DNA from 4 places in the Micromonospora sp. NPDC005206 genome. Region 4 is predicted to be linked to each of the others. Evidence: riboswitches for the same ligand, from Rfam matches in the RefSeq annotation. Region 4 holds a riboswitch; each other region holds the start of a gene.
The links. A riboswitch is a leader RNA that binds a small molecule or an ion and turns the genes downstream of it on or off. The one in region 4 is predicted to bind cyclic di-AMP.
Positions count from the first base shown of each region.

Region 1: another riboswitch for cyclic di-AMP. It lies ahead of ABZU69_RS12430 (hypothetical protein); the one in region 4 lies ahead of ABZU69_RS20690 (C39 family peptidase).
Region 2: another riboswitch for cyclic di-AMP. It lies ahead of ABZU69_RS23145 (NlpC/P60 family protein); the one in region 4 lies ahead of ABZU69_RS20690 (C39 family peptidase).
Region 3: another riboswitch for cyclic di-AMP. It lies ahead of ABZU69_RS24295 (transglycosylase family protein); the one in region 4 lies ahead of ABZU69_RS20690 (C39 family peptidase).

Region 1 is NZ_JBEXHU010000007.1:137,854-142,633, forward strand. Features, by position in the region: gene ABZU69_RS12425 (carbonic anhydrase) at 1-386, shown strand, start outside; gene ABZU69_RS12430 (hypothetical protein) at 442-1,461, opposite strand; cyclic di-AMP (ydaO/yuaA leader) riboswitch at 1,466-1,596, opposite strand; gene ABZU69_RS12435 (YibE/F family protein) at 1,763-3,139, opposite strand; gene ABZU69_RS12440 (heavy metal translocating P-type ATPase) at 3,582-4,780, shown strand, end outside.
Region 2 is NZ_JBEXHU010000015.1:70,729-75,508, reverse strand. Features, by position in the region: gene dcd (dCTP deaminase) at 1-363, shown strand, start outside; gene ABZU69_RS23145 (NlpC/P60 family protein) at 450-1,490, opposite strand; cyclic di-AMP (ydaO/yuaA leader) riboswitch at 1,503-1,638, opposite strand; gene ABZU69_RS23140 (hypothetical protein) at 1,869-2,348, shown strand; gene ABZU69_RS23135 (peptidoglycan recognition family protein) at 2,397-3,851, shown strand; gene ABZU69_RS23130 (NlpC/P60 family protein) at 3,916-4,780, opposite strand, start outside.
Region 3 is NZ_JBEXHU010000016.1:52,757-57,536, reverse strand. Features, by position in the region: gene ABZU69_RS24300 (hypothetical protein) at 1-1,059, shown strand, start outside; cyclic di-AMP (ydaO/yuaA leader) riboswitch at 1,441-1,612, shown strand; gene ABZU69_RS24295 (transglycosylase family protein) at 1,614-2,261, shown strand; gene ABZU69_RS24290 (hypothetical protein) at 2,331-2,678, opposite strand; gene dinB (DNA polymerase IV) at 2,790-3,977, opposite strand; gene ABZU69_RS24280 (GNAT family N-acetyltransferase) at 4,023-4,547, opposite strand; gene ABZU69_RS24275 (N-acetyltransferase) at 4,544-4,780, opposite strand, start outside.
Region 4 is NZ_JBEXHU010000013.1:59,251-64,030, forward strand. Features, by position in the region: gene ABZU69_RS20680 (CDP-glycerol glycerophosphotransferase family protein) at 1-296, shown strand, start outside; gene ABZU69_RS20685 (alpha/beta hydrolase) at 314-1,060, opposite strand; gene ABZU69_RS20690 (C39 family peptidase) at 1,226-2,071, opposite strand; cyclic di-AMP (ydaO/yuaA leader) riboswitch at 2,298-2,439, opposite strand; gene ABZU69_RS20695 (hypothetical protein) at 2,733-3,497, opposite strand; gene ABZU69_RS20700 (hypothetical protein) at 3,648-4,052, opposite strand; gene ABZU69_RS20705 (polysaccharide pyruvyl transferase family protein) at 4,449-4,780, shown strand, end outside.

The DNA of each region.
Region 1 (4,780 bases), on a different contig from region 4:
GCACCCCGCTGGTGGTGGTGCTCGGCCACGACTCGTGCGGTGCGGTGCAGGCCGCCCGTGAGTCGGCAGCCACCGGCAACCCGCCCCAGGGGCACCTGGGCGCGGTGGTCGACGCCGTGCTGCCCAGCCTGCGTCGGGCCGAGGCGGAGGGGGTGGACGACATCGGCCGCATCGTCGACATCCACATCGCACAGACCGTCGAGGCGCTGCTCGGGCAGTCGCCCGTGCTGGCCACCGAGGTGGAGCGGGGGCGGTGCGCGGTGGTAGGGGTGTCGTACCGGCTGGCCGCCGGAGTGGTGCGTCCGGTGGCCGCCGTGCCGGCCACGACGCTCGACGGACCGATCGACGCCAGCACGCCGGTCGGTCCGGCCGCGCCCGCCGCCTGAACGCGTCGAGGGCCGCTCCGCGTCACGCGGAACGGCCCTCGACGGAGAGCGTGGGTCAGAGCAGCGACATGTGTACGTGGTCGGTGTGGTTCGACGGCCCGCTGTACGACTTCCAGCCGGTCGCCGGGAACCAGATCTGCCGGTTCCAGATCACGTAGTAGATGCCGAGCCGGTCGGCGTTGCGGATGAGGAACGCGGCGACGTTGTTGCCGTACGTCCGGGTGTCCTCGTTGTGCCACGGGCTGAAGCCGCTCTTCTGCAGAGACCAGTCGCAGGCGCGGCCCTTCGGGTGCTCCCACGGCCCCCCGGATCGGTAGCAGCCGACGAACCGGTTGAATCCGGCCCGTTTGACCTCCTTGTACGCGTGCAGCGTGCGCGGGGTGACGCAGCCGGACGTGGTCGGGTCGTTCTGGCTGCACGACTCGGACTTCCAGTCGCCGTCGGCGGTCCGGCCCGGGCCGAGCCGGGCGACCGGTGAGGTGGCCGACACCAGCCCGCCGGTGAAGCCCTTCCCACCGACCAGGGCGAGGGCCTTGTCCGCTTCGCGCTTCTCCTTGGCCATCAGGGCGGTCTGCTTCTGCTGCTCGCGGACCTCCGCGTCGAGGGCCAGCTTGGCCTGCTCAGCGCGGGTCTTCACCGCGTTGACCTCGGCGAGCTTCTTCTCGTTGACCATGTTCATCTCATCGAGCGCGGCGGCACGTTGGACGAACGAGTCCGGGGCTTCGCTCTCCAGCAGCATCGCCAGCGGGCCGATCCGGCCGGTGCGGTACGACTGGGCGGCGATCTGCCCGACCTGCGGCGCCAGTGCGTTCAGGTCGGCCTTGGCCCGGTCGACCTCCAGCGCCAGCTGCAGCTGCTTCTTCTTCGACGTGTTCAGTTTGGACTTGGCCGCGGAGAATTTGCGGTTGGTCTGCTCGATCACGTCGTTGAGCAGCTGGGGCTCGCCGTCCTCCTCGTGCCCGGACGGTGTGGGGGTCGTCGGGGCGGCCTGCGCCGGGAGGGGCCCGGCGAGCACGGTCAGTGCGGCGATCACGGCCACCACGGGTGTCAACCAGCGGCGTAGGGGTGCCGTCACAATGTTCCCTTCCGTCGACCGCCGACCGGGTTAGCTGACGGGTTCGGGGCGGAAGTGGCCCCTACCGCTGTCGCGGATTCACCCCACGTACCTGGGTTCCCGGCTCGCCGGTTGGCGATTGGGCGGTGGCACCGCAGGCGCCGCTTCGCGCCTTCATCGGTAACCGGCAGTGAGGTTACCCGAGAGCCCATCGGCTGAGCTACGCCCTGATACCGACTAAAAGCGTCATTTCGCCATGGCGCTGAGTGACCAGTGATGCGGTTCTCAGGGCGGACGCCCGACGTGGTCACGTTGAGGAGTGTCACCATGCCGTATCCGTGCTCCTGTTCGGCTCTGGCCACCGGTCGGTGGCGGTGGATGAGGGTGTGGTCCGCGTCGGGTCGGGCGACGTGAGGTCGGGCCGATCCGTGCGCGGGGAGCTCAGCGCCGCCAGTGCCTCGGCGCGGTCGGGCTGGGGTCGCGGGGCGGGCGCTTCGGCGGCGGGCGCGGTGGTCTGCCGGCCGGCTGCGGTCACCATCGCGGCCAGCCCGGTGGTCAGCGGTACGGCGGCGATCAGCCCGAGCGTGGCGACCCCGCTGCGGACGATCTCCTGCGCGAGGAACTCGCTGGTCAGGATCTGCCCGATCGGTCGCGAGTCAGCGGTGAGCAGGAGCAGCAGCGGCAACGAGGCGCCCGCGTACGCCAGCACGATGGTGTTGACGGTGGAGGCGATGTGCGCCCGGCCGACCCGGGTCGCCGCCCGGTAGAGCTGCAACCGGGTCAGCCCGGGGTTGGCGTTGGCCAGCTCGGTCACGGTGGCCGCCTGGGTGACGGTCACGTCGTCGAGCACCCCGAGCGAGCCGATGATGATCCCGGCGAGCAGCAGGCCGTGCAGGTCCACGTCGGCCTGGAACATCGACAGGGTGGTGGCGTCCTCGCTGCCGAAGCCGGTGAGGTGCGTGGCGCCGCTGACGATGGTGGCCAGTACGCCGGTGAGGACCAGGCTGCCCAGGGTGCCGAGCACCGCGACCGAGGTCTGCGCGCTGACCCCGTGCGTCAGGTAGAGCACCACGAACATGATCAGCGCGGCACCGACCACCGCTACCAGCAGCGGCGACCGGCCGGCGCCGATTCCGGGCAGCACGAAGGTGAGCAGGATGGCGAAGCTGGCGGCCAACCCGGCCAGAGCGGCCAGGCCCCGCCACCGGCCGAACGCGACGATCGCGGCGGCGAAGATCACCGCCAGCCACAGCAGCGGCGCGCCGCGCTGGTGTTCGGCGATGTTCCAACTGCTGGCGGTCGGATCGGTCGGATCGGTCAGCTCCACCAGGATGACCTCGTCGTCGACCTCGACCCGGGGCGCGCCGGGTCCGGCGGGCACGGGTGTCTGGATCCGCTGGCCGGAGGCCGGCCCGTCGTTCACCCGGACGTCCACCGTGCCGCACGGCCCGTCCCCGACGCTCGGTGTGCCCTCGGGGTTCGGCGCCGCCGCTGGGCACGGCTCGGTCACCACCCGGGTCACCGTGCCGTGGTAGCGCGGCACGTTCGCACCGCCGTCGGTCCGCGGTGACCCGTCGCGAGGCCAGAGCACGACCGCGGCGAGCACGGTCGCGACGAAGAGGGGCACCACCGTCGCGACGAGGATCCGTCGCACCCGGGGTGGGGCGGACGGAGCGGAGCGGGTGTGGTCGGAACCCAATGCGAGACTCCCAACGATCCGGTGCGGGGTACGTGCCGACGGGCCGGTCGGTTCACCGCCGCCGCGGGAAAGCGGCGACGAGCGCGCCGGATCGCTGGACGGCGACCTCGTGACCACGCAGGGTGAAAGCTCGGCCCGGTCGGCGGGAGGTGACGCCACAACGTGGCGGCACCTCTGCCCAACTGCGTAGCGGGATCCGGAGGGCCATCGTCGGAATGCTAACCAGCCCGACCCGGGGACGCAGGTCGTGCCGGAGTGTCGGGTGGTCGAACCGCTCGCGTGGCGGGTTCCGGACCGGCATGTTGGAGTCATGCCCGCTCCGTCGCCGCCCGACCCCGATCGTCCCGCCGCCGACGAGCGCCACGCCGGGCCCGGTGGCCACCAGCGACACGCCGACGGCGGGCCACATCAGCACGACAAGCACGCCGGGCACGATCCGGCGATGTTCCGCCGCCGGTTCTGGGTCTGCCTCGTGCTCACCGTGCCGGTGGTGTTGACCAGCCACCTGGTGCTGGACCGGCTCGGCCTCGGGCTGGACGTCCCGGGCCGGTCCTGGGTCGGGCCCGTGCTCGGCTCGGTGGTGTTCTGGTGGGGCGGCTGGCCGTTCCTGGTCGGCGCGGTCCGCGAGGTCCGCGATCGGGCGCCGGGCATGATGCTGCTGGTCGCGATGGCCATCACCGTCGCCTACACCGCGTCACTGGCCACCAGCGTGGGCGCCTTCGACCTGGATTTCTGGTGGGAGCTTGCCGCGCTGGTCACCATCATGCTGCTCGGGCACTGGCAGGAGATGAAGGCCATCGGTCAGGCCAGGGGCGCGCTCGCGGCACTGGCCGCGCTGCTGCCCGACGATGCCGAGCGGGTGGCGGCGGACGGGCGGGTCGAGCCGGTGCCGGTGACCGAGCTGCGGGTCGGCGAGGTGGTGCTGGTCCGGCCGGGTGGGCGGGTTCCGGCGGACGGGCGGATCGTCGACGGCGGCGCCGAGCTGGACGAGTCGATGATCACCGGAGAGTCGCGTCCGGTCGCCCGGTCGGCAGGGGACCGGGTGGTGGCCGGCACCGTCGCCACCGACTCGGCGATCCGGGTCCGCGTCGAGGCGCTGGGTGAGCAGACCGCGCTCGCCGGCATCCAGCGGATGGTCGCGCAGGCGCAGCGCTCCGGCGGGCGGGCCCAGCTGCTGGCGGACCGGTTCGCGGCCGCGTTGTTCTACCTGGCCACCGGCACCGCCGTGCTGACCGTGCTGGTCTGGACCGCGCTGGGCCGGCCCGACGAGGCGGTGGTCCGCGCGGTCACCGTCCTCGTGATCGCCTGCCCGCACGCGCTCGGGCTGGCCATTCCGTTGGTCGTCGCGCTCTCCACCGCACTGGCCGCGCGGTCCGGGATCCTGGTCAAGGACCGGTTGGCGCTGGAGCGGATGCGGACCGTCGACGCGGTGCTGTTCGACAAGACCGGCACCCTGACCCGGGGCGAGCACGTGGTCACCGACCTGGCGACGGCACCCGGCGTCGCGCGGGACGAGGTGCTGCGGATCGCGGCCGGCGTGGAGTCCGACAGCGAGCATCCGCTGGCTCGGGCGATCGTGGCGGCGGCCGGGAGCGTCGGACCGGCCCCGGCCGTCGGGTTCCGGTCGCTGCCGGGGCGCGG
Region 2 (4,780 bases), on a different contig from region 4:
GTGCTGCACCCGGGCGAGTTCGTGCTGGCCTCGACGCTCGAGGTCATCTCACTGGGCGACCAGCTCGCCGGCCGGCTGGAGGGCAAGTCGAGCCTGGGCCGGCTCGGTCTGCTCACGCACTCCACCGCCGGCTTCATCGACCCGGGCTTCTCGGGGCACGTGACGCTGGAGCTGTCCAACGTGGCGAACCTGCCGATCACCCTCTGGCCGGGCATGAAGATCGGGCAGCTCTGCATCTTCCGGCTCTCCTCGCCGGCCGAGCACCCGTACGGCTCGGTGGTGTACGGCTCGCGTTACCAGGGGCAGCGCGGGCCGACCCCGAGCCGCGCCTGGCAGCACTGGCGCACCTGGCCGACCCGCTGAAGCCACTCGTCGGGCAATGCGCCCGCCGTGTTAGTAAGGGGCCCCTCCTATACCGGAGGCGTTAAGAAGGGGCCCCTGCTTACATCTCAGCCTGGGCGGCCGTAGCTGTGGATCGGGCCGTCGTCGACCTTCTTCATCTTGATCGGCTGACCGGCCTGCGAGGCGTGCACGACCCAGCCATTACCCACGTACATCCCGACGTGGTGGATGTCGCTGTAGTAGAAGACCAGATCACCGGCGCGTAGGTTGGCCCGGCTGACGTCCTTGGTCACCCGGCTCTGCTGGGCGGCGTTGTGCGGCAGCGACACACCGGCCTTGGCCCAGGCGGCCAGCATCAACCCGGAGCAGTCGTACGAGTTCGGACCCTCGGCACCCCACACGTAGGGCTTGCCGATCTGGGCGCAGGCGAACTTGACGGCCACACCGGCACCGCCGCCGGGGTAGCTGGCCGGGCAGGGCGCCGGACGCAGCGGACCGCCGCCACCGTTGCCGTAAACCTTCAGGCGCAGCTTCTGCAGGCGGTCGATCTCGTCGTTGATCTGCTTCTTCTTGGCCGCCAGCTGGGCCTCGGTCCGGGTCAGCTGGGCCACCATCTCGTCCAGTGGCGCCTTCTGCGCGGCCAGTTGGTCACGCAGGTCGGCCACCTGCCGCACGTCCTGCTGCTGGTTGTGCGCAAACCGGTCGAGCATCTCGAGCTGCCCGACCACGTCGCTCGGTGACCGGCTGCCCAGCACGGCGTTGACGGTGGAGACGTTCTCGCCCTTGTACGCGCGCACAGCCAGGGAGCTGACCTTGTCCATCGCAGCGTCGACCTGGCGCTCCAGCGGGGCGATCCGGGCGGCCAGCGCGTTGGCCTGCTTGCGCTTCGCGGCCAGGTCGGCCCGGGTGGCGTTGTGCCGTTCGATGATCGGTTCGAGCTTGTTCCAGTCGGCGTCGATCTGGCGCTCGATCTCGGCGACGGAGGGGTCGGCGTGGGCCGCCGTGGCGCTGCCCGTCAGGACGACGGCAACGCCGACCAGGGCGGCGAGGGCGGTGGTGAAGCGGGACCAGCGTGAGCGCGGCACGATCGACGTCGGGCCGGCTGACGCCGACCGCTCGGACGACGGCCGCGGGGCATGGTGAGCCACCGGGTTCCGTACTCCTTCTTCCCGACCGCCTACCGGGTTAGCTGACGGGTTCGGGCGGGAAGGTGGACGCCCTACCGCAGTGGCTGCGGATTCACCCCAGAAACCTGGGTCCCCGGCTCGCTCGGAAGCGACTCGGCGGTGTCGGTCCGTTACCGCCCGGGTGGGCGGAGCTGCTGTCGGCCCGACGAATGACCAGAGTAGAGACGACCGTTACCGATCCGCAACCGGTGGGGCCGTGACACTCCGTACCGATTGCCGGCGACGACGGCCGGGAACGAAGGTTTCCTTCCACGAACCTCGGTAGGTCGAAAGGTATTGACGGGAGCCCCGGGCGGGGCGAAGGTGACCTCACTTCGCCCTTCAGATCTAGGGGGTTCGATGCACGGTCCAACCCTGTCCACCGGCCGGCGCGCGCTGCTCGCCGCCGCCGTGGTCGCCGCCGCGACCGCGGTTCCCCTACCCGCCGGCCCAGCCGTGGCCGCACCCACCGCCGACCGCCAGCAGCAGTACGCCGCCGCGGCGACCGAGTACGGCGTACCGGCCGACGTGCTGCTCGGCGTCTCCTATCTGGAGTCACGTTGGGACAGCAACGCCGGCACGCCGAGTACCAGCGGCGGCTACGGCCCGATGCACCTGACCGACGCCCGGCACGTGGCCGCCCTACCGGGGCGCAGCCACCACGACGCCGGCACCGAGGACCCGCGCGGCGACGACTCCCGCCCCGCACGGGAGATGGCGCCCCGACCCGCCGAGGATCCCGCGCCGCCCGCCGCAGCGTTGCAGACCATGGACGCCGCCGCCGCACTGACCGGCGCCGCCCCCGAGTCGCTGCGCACCGACCCGAGCGTCAACATCTGAGGCGGCGCGGCACTGCTGGCCGCGTACCAGCGGGAACTGGGCGCACCGGTGGGGGCCGGCACCGACCCGGCAGCCTGGTACGGCGCGGTGGCCCGCTACGCCGGCGCGGACAGCGCGGACGCCGCGGCGGCCTTCGCCGACGAGGTGTTCACCACCATCGGCGCCGGCGAGTCCCGGGTGACCGACGACGGCCAGCGGATCACGCTGCCGGCCCGGGCAATCCAACCGCAGCGCTCCTGGCTGGACCGGCTGGGACTGCGCCGGCTCGCCCGCCCCGACGGGCTGGAGTGCCCCCGCACCATCTCCTGCGAGTGGATCCCGGCGCCCTACGAGGCGTTCGGCGCCGGGAACTACGGCAACCACGACCTCTCCGACCGACCCGGCCGGCAGAAGATCGAGTACATCGTCATCCACGACACCGAGGCGAGCTGGGCGACCACGCTGCAACTCGTCCAGGACCCCACCTACGTGAGCTGGCACTACTCGCTGCGCTCGGTGGACGGGCACATCGCCCAGCACGTGAAGACCAAGGACGTCGGCTGGCACGCCGGCAACTGGTACGTCAACGCCAAGTCGATCGGGCTGGAACACGAGGGCTTCGCCGCGCAGGGCACCTGGTACACCGAGGCGATGTACCGGACCTCCGCCAAGCTGGTCCGGCACCTCGCCCTGCAGCTGGGGATCCCGCTGGACCGCCAGCACATCATCGGCCACGACAACGTGCCCGGCACCGTCGCCTCCACCGTGCGCGGGATGCACTGGGACCCGGGCCCGTACTGGGACTGGACGCACTACTTCACGCTGTTGCACGCGCCGCGGCTGGACACCGGCATCCCGGCCTCCGGGCTGGTCCGGATCGGCCCCGACTACGCCACCAACCAGCCGGCGTTCACCGGCTGCGTCACCGCCGGTGTGCCGTGCGCGCCGCGCGGCTCATCGTCGGTGGTGCTGCGCAGTGCGCCGTCCGCGGACGCGCCGCTGGTCAACGACATCGCACTGCGCCCCGACGGCACCCCGAACACGATGGAGGTGTCGGACCACGGCACCCGGGCCTCCGCCGGCCAGACGTACGCCCTCGCCGGTCGGCAGGGCGACTGGACGGCGATCTGGTATCTCGGACAGAAGGCGTGGTTCCACAACCCGGCGTCGGCGCCGACCGCCACCTGGACCGTCGGCGTGGTGGCCACCCCGAAGCCCGGACGGGCCACCATCCCCGTGTACGGGCGGGCGTACCCCGAGGAGGCCGCCTACCCGGCCGGGGTGCCATACCAGCCGATCTCGCCGCTGCAGTACACCCTGGCGGCCGGCCAGCGGTACGCCGTCGGCGCGGCGCTGCCGGGCGAGTACTACCGGGCCACTACGTTCGACGGCTCCTCGCCGGGCGACTGGACGGTCATCCGCGGCCAGAACCGGTACGCGCAGATCCAGTTCGGTCACCGGATCATGTACGTCGACCTCGCCGACGTGCAGCTCATGCCGTCTCCGGTGGACGCACCGCACTGAACCGTGTTGAACGGCACGAGGGCCCCCGGTCGTCCGACCGGGGGCCCTCGTCGTGGCTGCTGGATCAGCCGGGTCTGCGGAACCCGGCGACCGGCATGTTGTTGATGCTGGCCACCTGCACCGGTTTGCCGGCGCGTGGCGCGTGCACCATCTTGTCGTTGCCCAGATACAGGCCGACATGGTGCAGGTCGCTGAAGAAGAAGACCAGGTCACCGGGGCGGGCGTCGGCCCGCGAGATGGCCTTGCCCTCGTGCCACTGGTCACCCGTGTGGTGGGTCAGGTAGATCCCGGCCGCCTTGTACGCGTACTGGGTCAGGCCCGAGCAGTCGAACGAGTTCGGGCCGGTGGCGCCCCAGACGTACGGGTCACCGACCTGCTGGCAGGCGGTCTTGATCGCCTTCTGGGCGGCCGCGTTGGCCACCCCGTTGATGGTCGGGCAGCCCTCGGTCTTGATCGTCGTCTTCGGCAGCGAGGCCTCGAGCCGCTTGATCTCGCCGTCGATCTGCTTCTTCTTCGCCGCCAGCTCGTTCTGCTGCTTGGTCTGGGTGGCGATCAGCGCGTCCAGCTTCTGCTTCTGGCCGTCGTACTTGGCCCGGACGGCCAGCACGCCCTCGACCTCCTTGCGCTCCCGCGCGGCCAGCCGGTCGAGGACGGTGAGCTGCTCGGTGAGCGTGTCCGGCTTGGCGCTGATCAGCAACGCGCCGATGTCGTGGGAGGGACCCGACATGTAGTACCGGGAGGCGAGGTCACCGACCCGGTTGAGCGCCAGCTCGCTCTGCAGCGCCAGCGGCTCGATCTTCTTCTGCAGCCCGGACGACTTCTTCCGGTTGGTCTTCAGCTGCGACCGCACCTTGTTGTACTGCTCGATGGTGGGCTCCAACCGCTCCCACTGCTTGTCGATCTGCGCCTCGATCTCGTCGACCGTGGGC
Region 3 (4,780 bases), on a different contig from region 4:
CTCCGGCAGGCTCTGCTCCGACTCGAAGCGACGGGAGCCGGCGGGGAGCGGGTGGGCCCGGCCGTCGTCTCGTCACCGATCGCCTTGCCCGGCGCGCAGCTCCTCGTGATCGACTTCGGCCCGATCCCCGCCGAGCATGTCCTCGCCATACCGGAGCTGCTGGCCCGGCAACTGCGCGATGCCGGTGTGCGCGACGCTCTGGTCTCGGTGGCCCGGCGCGGCCCGAGCCACGACATCGAGGAGTTCGGCGTGTCCGCCCGGGCTTACCTGCGCGGGCCACTCGGCGCGCCGTTCGGCGACGCCCCGTGCCAACTGCCCCCGCCCCTGCTGAACGTGGCGCTCGACTGGTTGCACGCCGAGCGCGGACCCGCGGACGAGCTGAGCGCTGTCGTGCTCGGCGTGCGGGTTCCGCTCACCGCCGAGGCGGCCGGCTCGGCCACCGCCACCGTATTGTCTACTCTGCCCACAGCCATCACGGTGACCCTGCTCGCCGGCGACCTCACCAACCGGCTGGTGGCCGCGACCGTCGGCGGCTACCACGACGTGCTACCGGCGGCGGCGCTCTCCGTCGCGCAGCCGCGCGCCGACCCCGCCGACGCTGGCGACCTGGCCGGGCCGATGCACCGGTTGCGCGACAAGCTGCACGCGCACAGCGGATTGCTGGTCTGGGCCGGAGTGGACGCCGAGCCGGACAGCCGTCGGGTGAGCACGCCACAGTGGTCGCAGCGGCTCCCGAGCGACGGAAAGCCGGTGACCCGGCGGCCCGGGGTGGAGATGCTCGCCGACGCGCTCATCCCCGACGCCATGTGGTACCAGATCCTCTCCGCCGGGCACCTCGACCGGCTCGGTGGCCTGCCACCCGGGGCGACGCCGCTGCCCGGCCGGCGGGCCGAGTTGACTGTCGGGGACGCCGAACAGTGGCTGCCGGGCCACCCCGACGCCCTCGCGGTTCTCGCCCGGGGCCGCGAGCTGCTCGCCGGCTGCCTGGTCGACGAGGCGCAGGCGTGGCAGATGACGGCCGCCCGGATTCGCCGTGCCACGCCGCCCGGCGGCCGTTGACCGCACCGGGCGGGACGGTCGGCGTACCAGGGGATGCGGCAAGCGGTGCGAAGTCGCCTGGTCGCCGCGACCAGCCACCGCTCGTCTGGGCACGAACCGTCGGGACCAGCCAGATCGTCTACAGCGCCCTCGGTCACGACGTCCGGTCGTACGAGTCGCCGGGACACGTCGAACTGCTCGCCGGATCGTGGCCTGGCTCCGGCACGAGACCTGAAACGCCGGCCTGATCGGAAACGGTCCATGGTGGTCACTGCACACACTTCGATTGCCCGCAACCGCTACGCGGCTCGCCCCGCGCGGCCCGGTGAAGAAGTTCACAGGGGGTGGGCGACCGTCACCGACCGTGCCTAACGTCGGTCGGGTTCGCCAATGCGGACACCGCGACCGGCAACGCCAAATCCTGCCCCCGGTCGTCGGAACCCAGTCACCCGGGCAGGAGCGGGGGACCCAACGTTCCTCGGTGCACGTCACCTCGGGGTGAAGCCGCCACCGCGCGGCCGGGCTCCTCGGCCCGAACCCGACAGCTCACCTCGCCGGCGTGGAGGAAGCCTCACATGTCATCTGCACACACGCCCCGTCATCGACGGGTCACCACCCGCCGCGTCGCCGTCGGCACCCTGGCCGTCGGCGCTGTCACCGGCGCCGTCGCCCTCTTCGGCCCGGCCGCCCCGGCGCAGGCCGGGGTCAACTGGGACGCGATCGCCCAGTGCGAGTCCAGCGGCAACTGGCACATCAACACCGGCAACGGCTACTACGGCGGGTTGCAGTTCTCGCAGAGCACCTGGGCCGGCTACGGCGGCAAGAAGTACGCCGCCCGCGCCGACCTGGCCAGCCGCGGCGCGCAGATCGCGATCGCCGAGAAGGTGCTCGACGGGCAGGGCATCGGCGCCTGGCCGACCTGCGGCAAGAAGGGCGGCTCGTCGGGCGGCTCCGCCGCGAAGTCCGCGACGAAGAAGTCCGAGTCGACGTCCAAGCCCCGGGAGCGGTCGTCGCGCGGCGAGCAGCCGGCGACCCGCAACCACAAGCGCACCGCGCCTTCCACGGACGGCAGGACGTACCTGGTCAAGCCGGGCGACACCCTGTCCGAGATCGCCCAGGCCCATCAGGTGGCCGGCGGCTGGCAGGCCCTGTACGAGCGCAACCGTCAGGTGGTCGGCGGCGACCCCGGTCTGATCTTCCCGGGTCAGCGGCTCGCCCTCTGACACACGACGCGCGGGCGCTCGACCGGACTCCGGCCGGGCGCCCGCGGGCGTGTCGAGAAGGGGTGGGCGTCAGGCGGCCGACACGGCGGCTTCGGGACGCGCCGACCAGGCCCGGCGCGCGGTCGGAACGCCCTCAGCGGGCCGGTCAGCGGATGCGGTTGTTTCCTCGCCCCGCGTCGGAGCGACTGTGGACGGTGTGCCGGCCGCACCACGGGCCAGCCGGAGCGCCTGTTCAGCGGAGCTGCGGGCCGCGCACGGCCACGGCTGGCCGGCGCAGAGCAGGTTGCGGCAGGCGCCGTCCTCGTCCGGCTCATGTGCACTGAGCACGTCGATCGCGAGCTGCCAGAGCAGCGGGTCGGTCACGTCGCCGGGACGCTGCTCGCGCCGGCTCGGACGGTTGCTGGTGTCGTCGGACATGGTGGTCCCCCCTGGTCAGACTGATCTTCACTACGTGACCCGCTGCGGCCGTCGCCAAACCCCTCGCCGCTGTGATGTCCGGCGCTTTCGCCCCGCCGCCACCTGGTGCGGTCAGTCCGGCAGCAGCGGCACCTCGACGCCCGGATCACGGCCGAGCAGCACCGCGCGGGTGAGCGCCGCCGATCCGAACCGGTCGCGGACCGCGTCCACCGCGGCGTCCAGCTCGGCTCCCGGATTGTGGTGGAACGGCAGCTCCGGCTGGACCGGGTTGTCGTCCAGGTTGCCGACCGAGACGCCGATCAGCGTGACGCCCCGCCGGTCGATCTCGGGCAGGGCGGCCCCCAGCAGCGCCCGCGCGGCGGCGAGCAGCGGCGTGGTGTCCGCGGTCGCCTTGCGGACGGTGTGCGAGCGGGTGGCCCGGGTGTAGTCGCCGAAGCGCAGCCGCAGCATCACCGTGCGCCCGGACCGTCCGGCCGCCCGCATCCGCCGGGTGACCCGGTCGACCAGGCCGGCCAGGACGGCGTCCAGTTCCGCCGGCGCGTGTGGCGTACGGCTCAGCGCGTGCTGCGCGCCCATCGAGCCGCGTCGGCGGCCGACCAGCACGGCCCGCGGGTCGCGGTTGTGCGCCAGGGCGTGCAGGTGCCGGCCAGCGCCCGCGCCGAGTATTGACACCAGCGCCGCCTCGCCGAGCCGGGCCACCTCGCCGACGGTGCGGATCCTCCGTTCCCGCAGCTTGGCGGCGGTGACCGGGCCGACGCCCCACAGCCGCTCCACCGGCAGCGGGTGCAGGAACGCCAGCTCCGCGTCGGGCGAGACGACCAGCAGCCCGTCCGGCTTCGCCACCCCGCTGGCCACCTTCGCCAGGAACTTCGTCCGGGCCACGCCCACGGTGATCGGCAGGTGGACCCGTTCGCGGACCTCCCGGCGCAGCCGCTCGGCGATGTCGGCCGGCGGCCCGACCAGCCGGCGCAGACCGCCCACGTCCAGGAACGCCTCGTCGATGGAAAGCCCCTCGACCAGCGGGGTGGTCTGCCGGAAGATCTCGAACACCGCCCGGCTGGCCGCCGTGTACGCCGACATCCGGGGCGGCACGACGATCGCGTCCGGGCAGAGCCGCCGCGCCTGCTGGCCGCCCATCGCGCTGCGTACGCCCCGCGCCTTCGCCTCGTAGCTGGCCGCCAGCACCACGCCGCCGCCGACGATCACCGGCCGCCCCCGCAGGCGCGGGTCGTCGCGCTGCTCGACCGACGCGTAGAAGGCGTCCAGGTCGGCGTGCAGGATGCTGGCCCCGGGCGACACGTACATATGTTCGCATGGCGTTCGCGATCACCACAGTGAGCTGCGCTAACAGGGCCGCCGGTCGCTGATTTCCCCGCCCGTTGGCAGCGTGTAGTGATGAAGTGACACGGCGCTTCCGTCCGGGGCGGTCCACTGCGCCGTGCTGGTGCCGGTGCACCGCCACCCGGTGCGCTCGTAGAGGGCGGTGGCCGCGGTGTCGCTGACAGCCACGTCGAGCAGCAGGTCCGTCCCGCGCTCGGCCGCCCACCGCCGTGCCCGGGTCAGCAGAGCAGCGCCCAGCCCGGTCCCGCGGGCGGTCGGCGACACGAAGAGGCGAGTCACCTCGGCGGTCGGCCGGGCGAGCGACCCGTCCGCCGGGTCGGGCAGCCGTTGCACCGCCACGTGCCCGACGATCGCCGAGTCGGCGTCGACGGCGACCCACGCGCGCGCCGGACGGGGCTCGCGTAGCCACTGGTGCGGGTCGGCGGGCCAGTTCAGCGGGTACCGGTCGGCCCCATGGACGAGGGCGAGCGCCGCCACGCATCCGTCGAGGTCGGTGGCGCGCCGCCGCCGGATCTGCGGTGCGGTCACAGCTCGTCGAACGGGCCGGCGTACCGGAACTCGCCCCGGATCGACTCCCGCCACGCGCTCAACGGGCGGGCCTGGAAGTACTGCGGGCCCCACGGCTGCGGCGGGGTGACGCCCAGCTCGACGGCCGGTCGAAACCCGAATCGCGGGTAGTAGTCGGGGTGGCCGAGCAGCACCACCAGCGGCTCGTCCCGGGCGTCGGCCGCGCCGAGCACCGCGTGCATCAGCGCCGAGCC
Region 4 (4,780 bases):
ACTACCTCTACTCCGGCAAGCCGTACGCCGTCACCGACATGGGCGACGAGCGCGAGCGGTTCGTGGAGAACTTCCCGCTGTCCGGGGCGGGCTACGTGCTGCGCCGGGACATGTCGAATGTGGACGAGGTGCTGACCGCTCTGCTGGACACCGATCCGGCGGCCGAGAAGCGCTGGGTCACCCGCCGTCGCTACCTGGGTGACTTCCCCGTCGAGTCGTACGCCGAGGCGTTCCTGACCGCCGCCCGCCGGGAGTTGGCGCCGGCGAAGACCCTCGCCGCCTCCGCACCGGTCTAGGGCCGCCGCCGGACGGCTCAGCGGTACGCGTCCAGCAGCGCCAGCACCGCCCCCGGGTTCTCCACGTGCGCGTTGTGCCCGAGCCCGGGCAGGGTGACGACCGGTACGCCGAACTCCTTGAGCTGCGCGTCGGTGACCATCGGGTCCTGCTCGCCGCGGGCCAGCACCACCGGCACGTCGGTCGCCGCCACCAGCGCGGCGAGGTCGGGATCGCCGACGTCGAACGCGGCCGGATCCATCGCGAGCCGCCACCGGCCGTCGACCTGGCGCAGCCCGGCGTCCACCACCGGGTGGTCCGGCGGGAGCAGACCGGCGAGCCCGGAGACGCGCAGGTAGCGACGGGCCGCCTCGCTGCGGCTGGCGAACCAGCTGATCGGGCGGGTCGCGAGTTCGGCGGCGCGGGTCAGCTCGTCGGGTGACCAGACGGCCTTGATGCCCAGCCCGACCACCGCGTCCACCGGCGATCCGGCGGCGCGGGCGGCCAGCGCCAGGCCGACCACCCCGCCCAGCGAGTGCCCGAGCACGACGATCCGGTCGTCGGGGGCGAGGCCGTGGGCGATCCGCTCGGCGAACCCGGCGAAGGAGTACGACGGCAGCGGCGCCGACCAGCCGTGACCGGCGAGGTCCGGTGCCAGCCACCGCCCCGGCCAGTGCTGCTCAAGCAGCGGCGCCCAGGGCAGCCAGACGTCGCCGGTCGCCCCCATCCCGTGCAGCAGCAGCAGGACCGGCCCGCGGCTGGTGTGACCACGCGATTCATCCACCACGGCCGCAGTCTCCCACGGTTCGCCGACGGGTACGAGAGTCCTCGTCGGCGGCACGACGGCGAACCACCTCGCGCGGTACGGCTTCACCGGCTGTCGACCACATGAAAAGACGCCGCGGGCGCCGGCCCCTTGTGGGGGACGGCGCCCGCGGCGGCTGCGCCCGGGTCAGGCGGAGTAACCCCGAGTGGCGATCCAGTTCGCCAGGTCGATCGTTGTGATCCAGTACGACGGATCGGCGGCGTTCGCCGAGTCGGCGATCCGCACGGTCCGGCCGTTGTCCTTGTAGCCCACCACGGCGATGTAGTGCCCGCCGCCGTAGGAGTGCCAGCCACCATCGGTGTCGGTGGCGTCGCCGGCGATGTTGGCCACCACGCCCCGGCCGGCGGTGATCGCCGCGACCACGTCGGCCTGGAGTCGGTCCATCTGGGCCGGGCTGGGCGCGCCGGCGAACATCCGGGTCCGGTACGGGGAGCCCTTCACCTCGGCGTTGAGCACCCGGGTGGTGTCCAGGGCCGAGTTGGTGCCCATCTCGGTGGTGCCCAGCTCGACGCCGAGCTTGTCCTGGGTGCGGTCGATCCCGGTGGCGCTGAGCGCGTTGCGGGTGGCCGCCGGGCCACAGTTGTAGTACGTGTTCTGCGCCTGGTAGTCGTAGTCGAGCACCTTGGTCGCGGGCGGCTTCGGCGCCGGCTTACGGGTCAGGTCCGGGTTGCCGGTGGCCTTGGCGGCGGGCGACGCGGCGCTGGCCGTCGGGGTGGCGGTGCTCGGCGAGGTGCTGGCCGAGGGGGCCGCTACGCGAGCCTCGCCGCGGGAGGCGACGGTGTCGCTGCGCATCTCGGCGACCGTGGTCGCGGTGTGCTGGCTGGCCGGGGCGTCGTCGGTGCCGGCGATCAGGGCGCCGGTGGTGGTCGCGAGCGCCAGGGCCGCGGCGGAGGCGGCGACGATCTGGTAGGGGCGCTCGGTGGCGAGACGACGGAGCTGACGCTTCAGGGTGTGCTTCACGGGGTCCTCCACGGATCGGGGGGAGAGCGGCACACCGGGCCGGACCGATATCCGGGCAGGCGCCAGCGCGCGGACCGTGGTCCGCGGGTGGTGAACCGCTCAGGGTTGTGCCCGGCGTGGCCGGGCGGGAGAGGCGGTGACCCGGAGGGTCAGCTCACCGGACGGATGAGCGGGGGCACCGCGGCGCCGTGGAGGCGGAGGAACAACCGAGGGGTGGAGAGGTGCTGCACGAGGATGGAACTCCTTCCGACACCGCCTACCGGGTTAGCTGACGGATTCGGGCGGGAAGATCGCCCTACCGCGGGCCGTGGCTCGCAGATTCACCCCGGACTAACTGATGGGTCCCCGGTTCGTTGATCACGATTGAGCGGGTCGGCGCGGCGTCGCCTCTTGCGATCGGTTACCGCACCGGACGGGACGACACTACTGGCCGGCTCAAGCCCTGCCAAGCCAGGTTCACCTGCGTAAACCTGAAATCGAGCGCCAATTTCTGCGCGTATTGCCACTGACGTGACTCGATGGGACAACCGGTTGCGGCGGCGCCTCCGGTCGACAACCGGACAGGCCGTCGACAATGCCGCCGCATTTGCGCGAACATTGCGCCCGACCGTTCCAGCTGCCCGATCCGGCGTCGGTGTGACCGGGCTCACGCTTCCGGTCGGGACATTTCCGGTCAGCCCACCCGCGCCGGGCGCCAGCGCGCCGCGGTCGCCGCACGGGCCGCCGCGGTCGGCGCCGGTCGGACCGGCATCCGGACCGGCCGCAACCGGGCCGCCGCTGCCCACGCCTCCTCGGCGAGCGTGCGGGCCGCCTCGGCGGCCAGTTCGGCATCGCGCCACGTGGATCGTTCGCGCTCGGCGGCGGCCCGGTGCTCGACCCACCTGCCGTCCCGGACAGCGCGGCTCAGCAGCACCTCCTGCTCGACCGGGTGTCGCCGGGGATCCCAGCCGTTGCGGTGTGCGAAAACGTCGGTGAGCTGACGCATCGACAGGTCGCCGCGCCAGTGCGCCGCCATCGCCGCGCGGTGCAGGTAGCGCTCCCGGGCGGCGTACTCCGTCGGGGAGCGCGGCGTGCGGGGGGTGGGCAGCGAACCGGCGCCGGCGAAGCGGCGCGCGGCGCGGTCCGCCTCCTCGTACCCGGCCCAGGCCCGCTCGGCCGCCTCCTGCGCGGCCAGCCAGTCGGCGCGACGTCGGCGGGCGGTCTGCGCCGCGCCGGCGGCGGCGACGGCCACCTCCTCGGCGTACCGGCGCAGGTCCGCCGCCTCGACGGCGGCCAGTTCCCGGGCCGTGGGCGCCGGGGACTCCTCGTCGGTCGGCCGGTCCCGCTCGGGGCGGGCGATCAGCACGGTGAGCACGGTCAGGGCCAACAGGAGCAGTGCCGACCAGATGGCGGCGGCCTGCGGAACCTCGGTCAGGAACCGGTAGAGGACGGTCTCCATGAACGGCACCTCGGGGGGAAGATCGCTGCGGTGGGGAGCCGCACGGCCGACCCGGGCCGGGATTCACCGTGGCGGGCCACGGGCCGACGGGCGGGGTGTGCGGAGGTACGTGATTCGACAGGCGCGGTGGCGGGACGTCGTCCCGGTGGCTCAGAGCCTCGGCGGGGCCCGGGACGCCCGGGTGGCCGGATCGGCGGTGCGCGGCGATCGCTGCGGACCGGTCCCGATCGCGGAGGCGCCGGCCTCCGCCGGCACGGCGGCCTCGACGGCGGGTGCCGCGGCGGGCGCGTCCGGCGAGATCGGCGGGGCGGTGTGGTCGACGGCGACCGGAGCCGCGAGGTCGGCGGCGCCCGTGGGGGCGACCCATCCGGACGACGGAGAGCCCGAGGACACCACCGAGGTGGGCAGCGGGACGGCCGAGGCGGGCGGGGCGGCCGACGCGGGTGACGCGCCCGAGCCGAGGGCCAGGGCGGCGACCACGGCGAGGCTGGTCAGCATCCGCGTCGCCCAGCGCGCCACCCACCACAGCGGACAGGTGAGCGCGACGGGAGGCACGCCCCCACGCTACCGCCGGTGCCGTCCGGGCGCATCGACGCCGGGCGTGTCGGATACCGCCGCGCCGCCGGATCTGACCAGCGCGGACGCTCGTCGTGGACGTCGAGCGGCGGGCCGCTCAGCGGTCGGCGCACGCCGATCGGCGCTCGGTGTCGGCTGTCCCGCTCCGCTGGCGCGGCAGGACGGGAGCCGACCCGGCGCCGGCGGTCCCGGTGCCGCCCGACCGGGCACCGTACCGGCGGCGGTCGGCACCCGTCACCTCGCCGATGGTGACGCCTGCGTATGTTCCGGCTGACGCGTGTCCTAATATTCCGGGACCGGAGGTGACGGCTCGCCCGCCTGTCCAGGCCTGGGCGGTGCTGTGCCCGGGCGCCAGCAGACGAGAGGTGGAGCCCCATGCACCAGCGGATTCTGATGCGGGCGAAGAAGGGCCCCTTCGACGTCTACTCCCCGGAGGAGACGTTTCAGGGCAACTGGATCGGCGAGAACAGCGGCAACCTGGTCTTCAGCCACGCCGCGCACAAGATCCTGCGTACCAGCACCGCCGAGATCACCTCGACCGGCTTCAAGGTCGACCTACGCGACGTCGACCGCATCAACGAGCAGTACGACGTCTACGTCATCCCGCTGGCCAACGCGTTCCGCCGCAGTTACGCGCACCGCATCGAGGCGATGACCAAGCTGGTCGAGCGGTTGAAGATCCCGGTGGTGGTGCTGGGGGTGGGCGT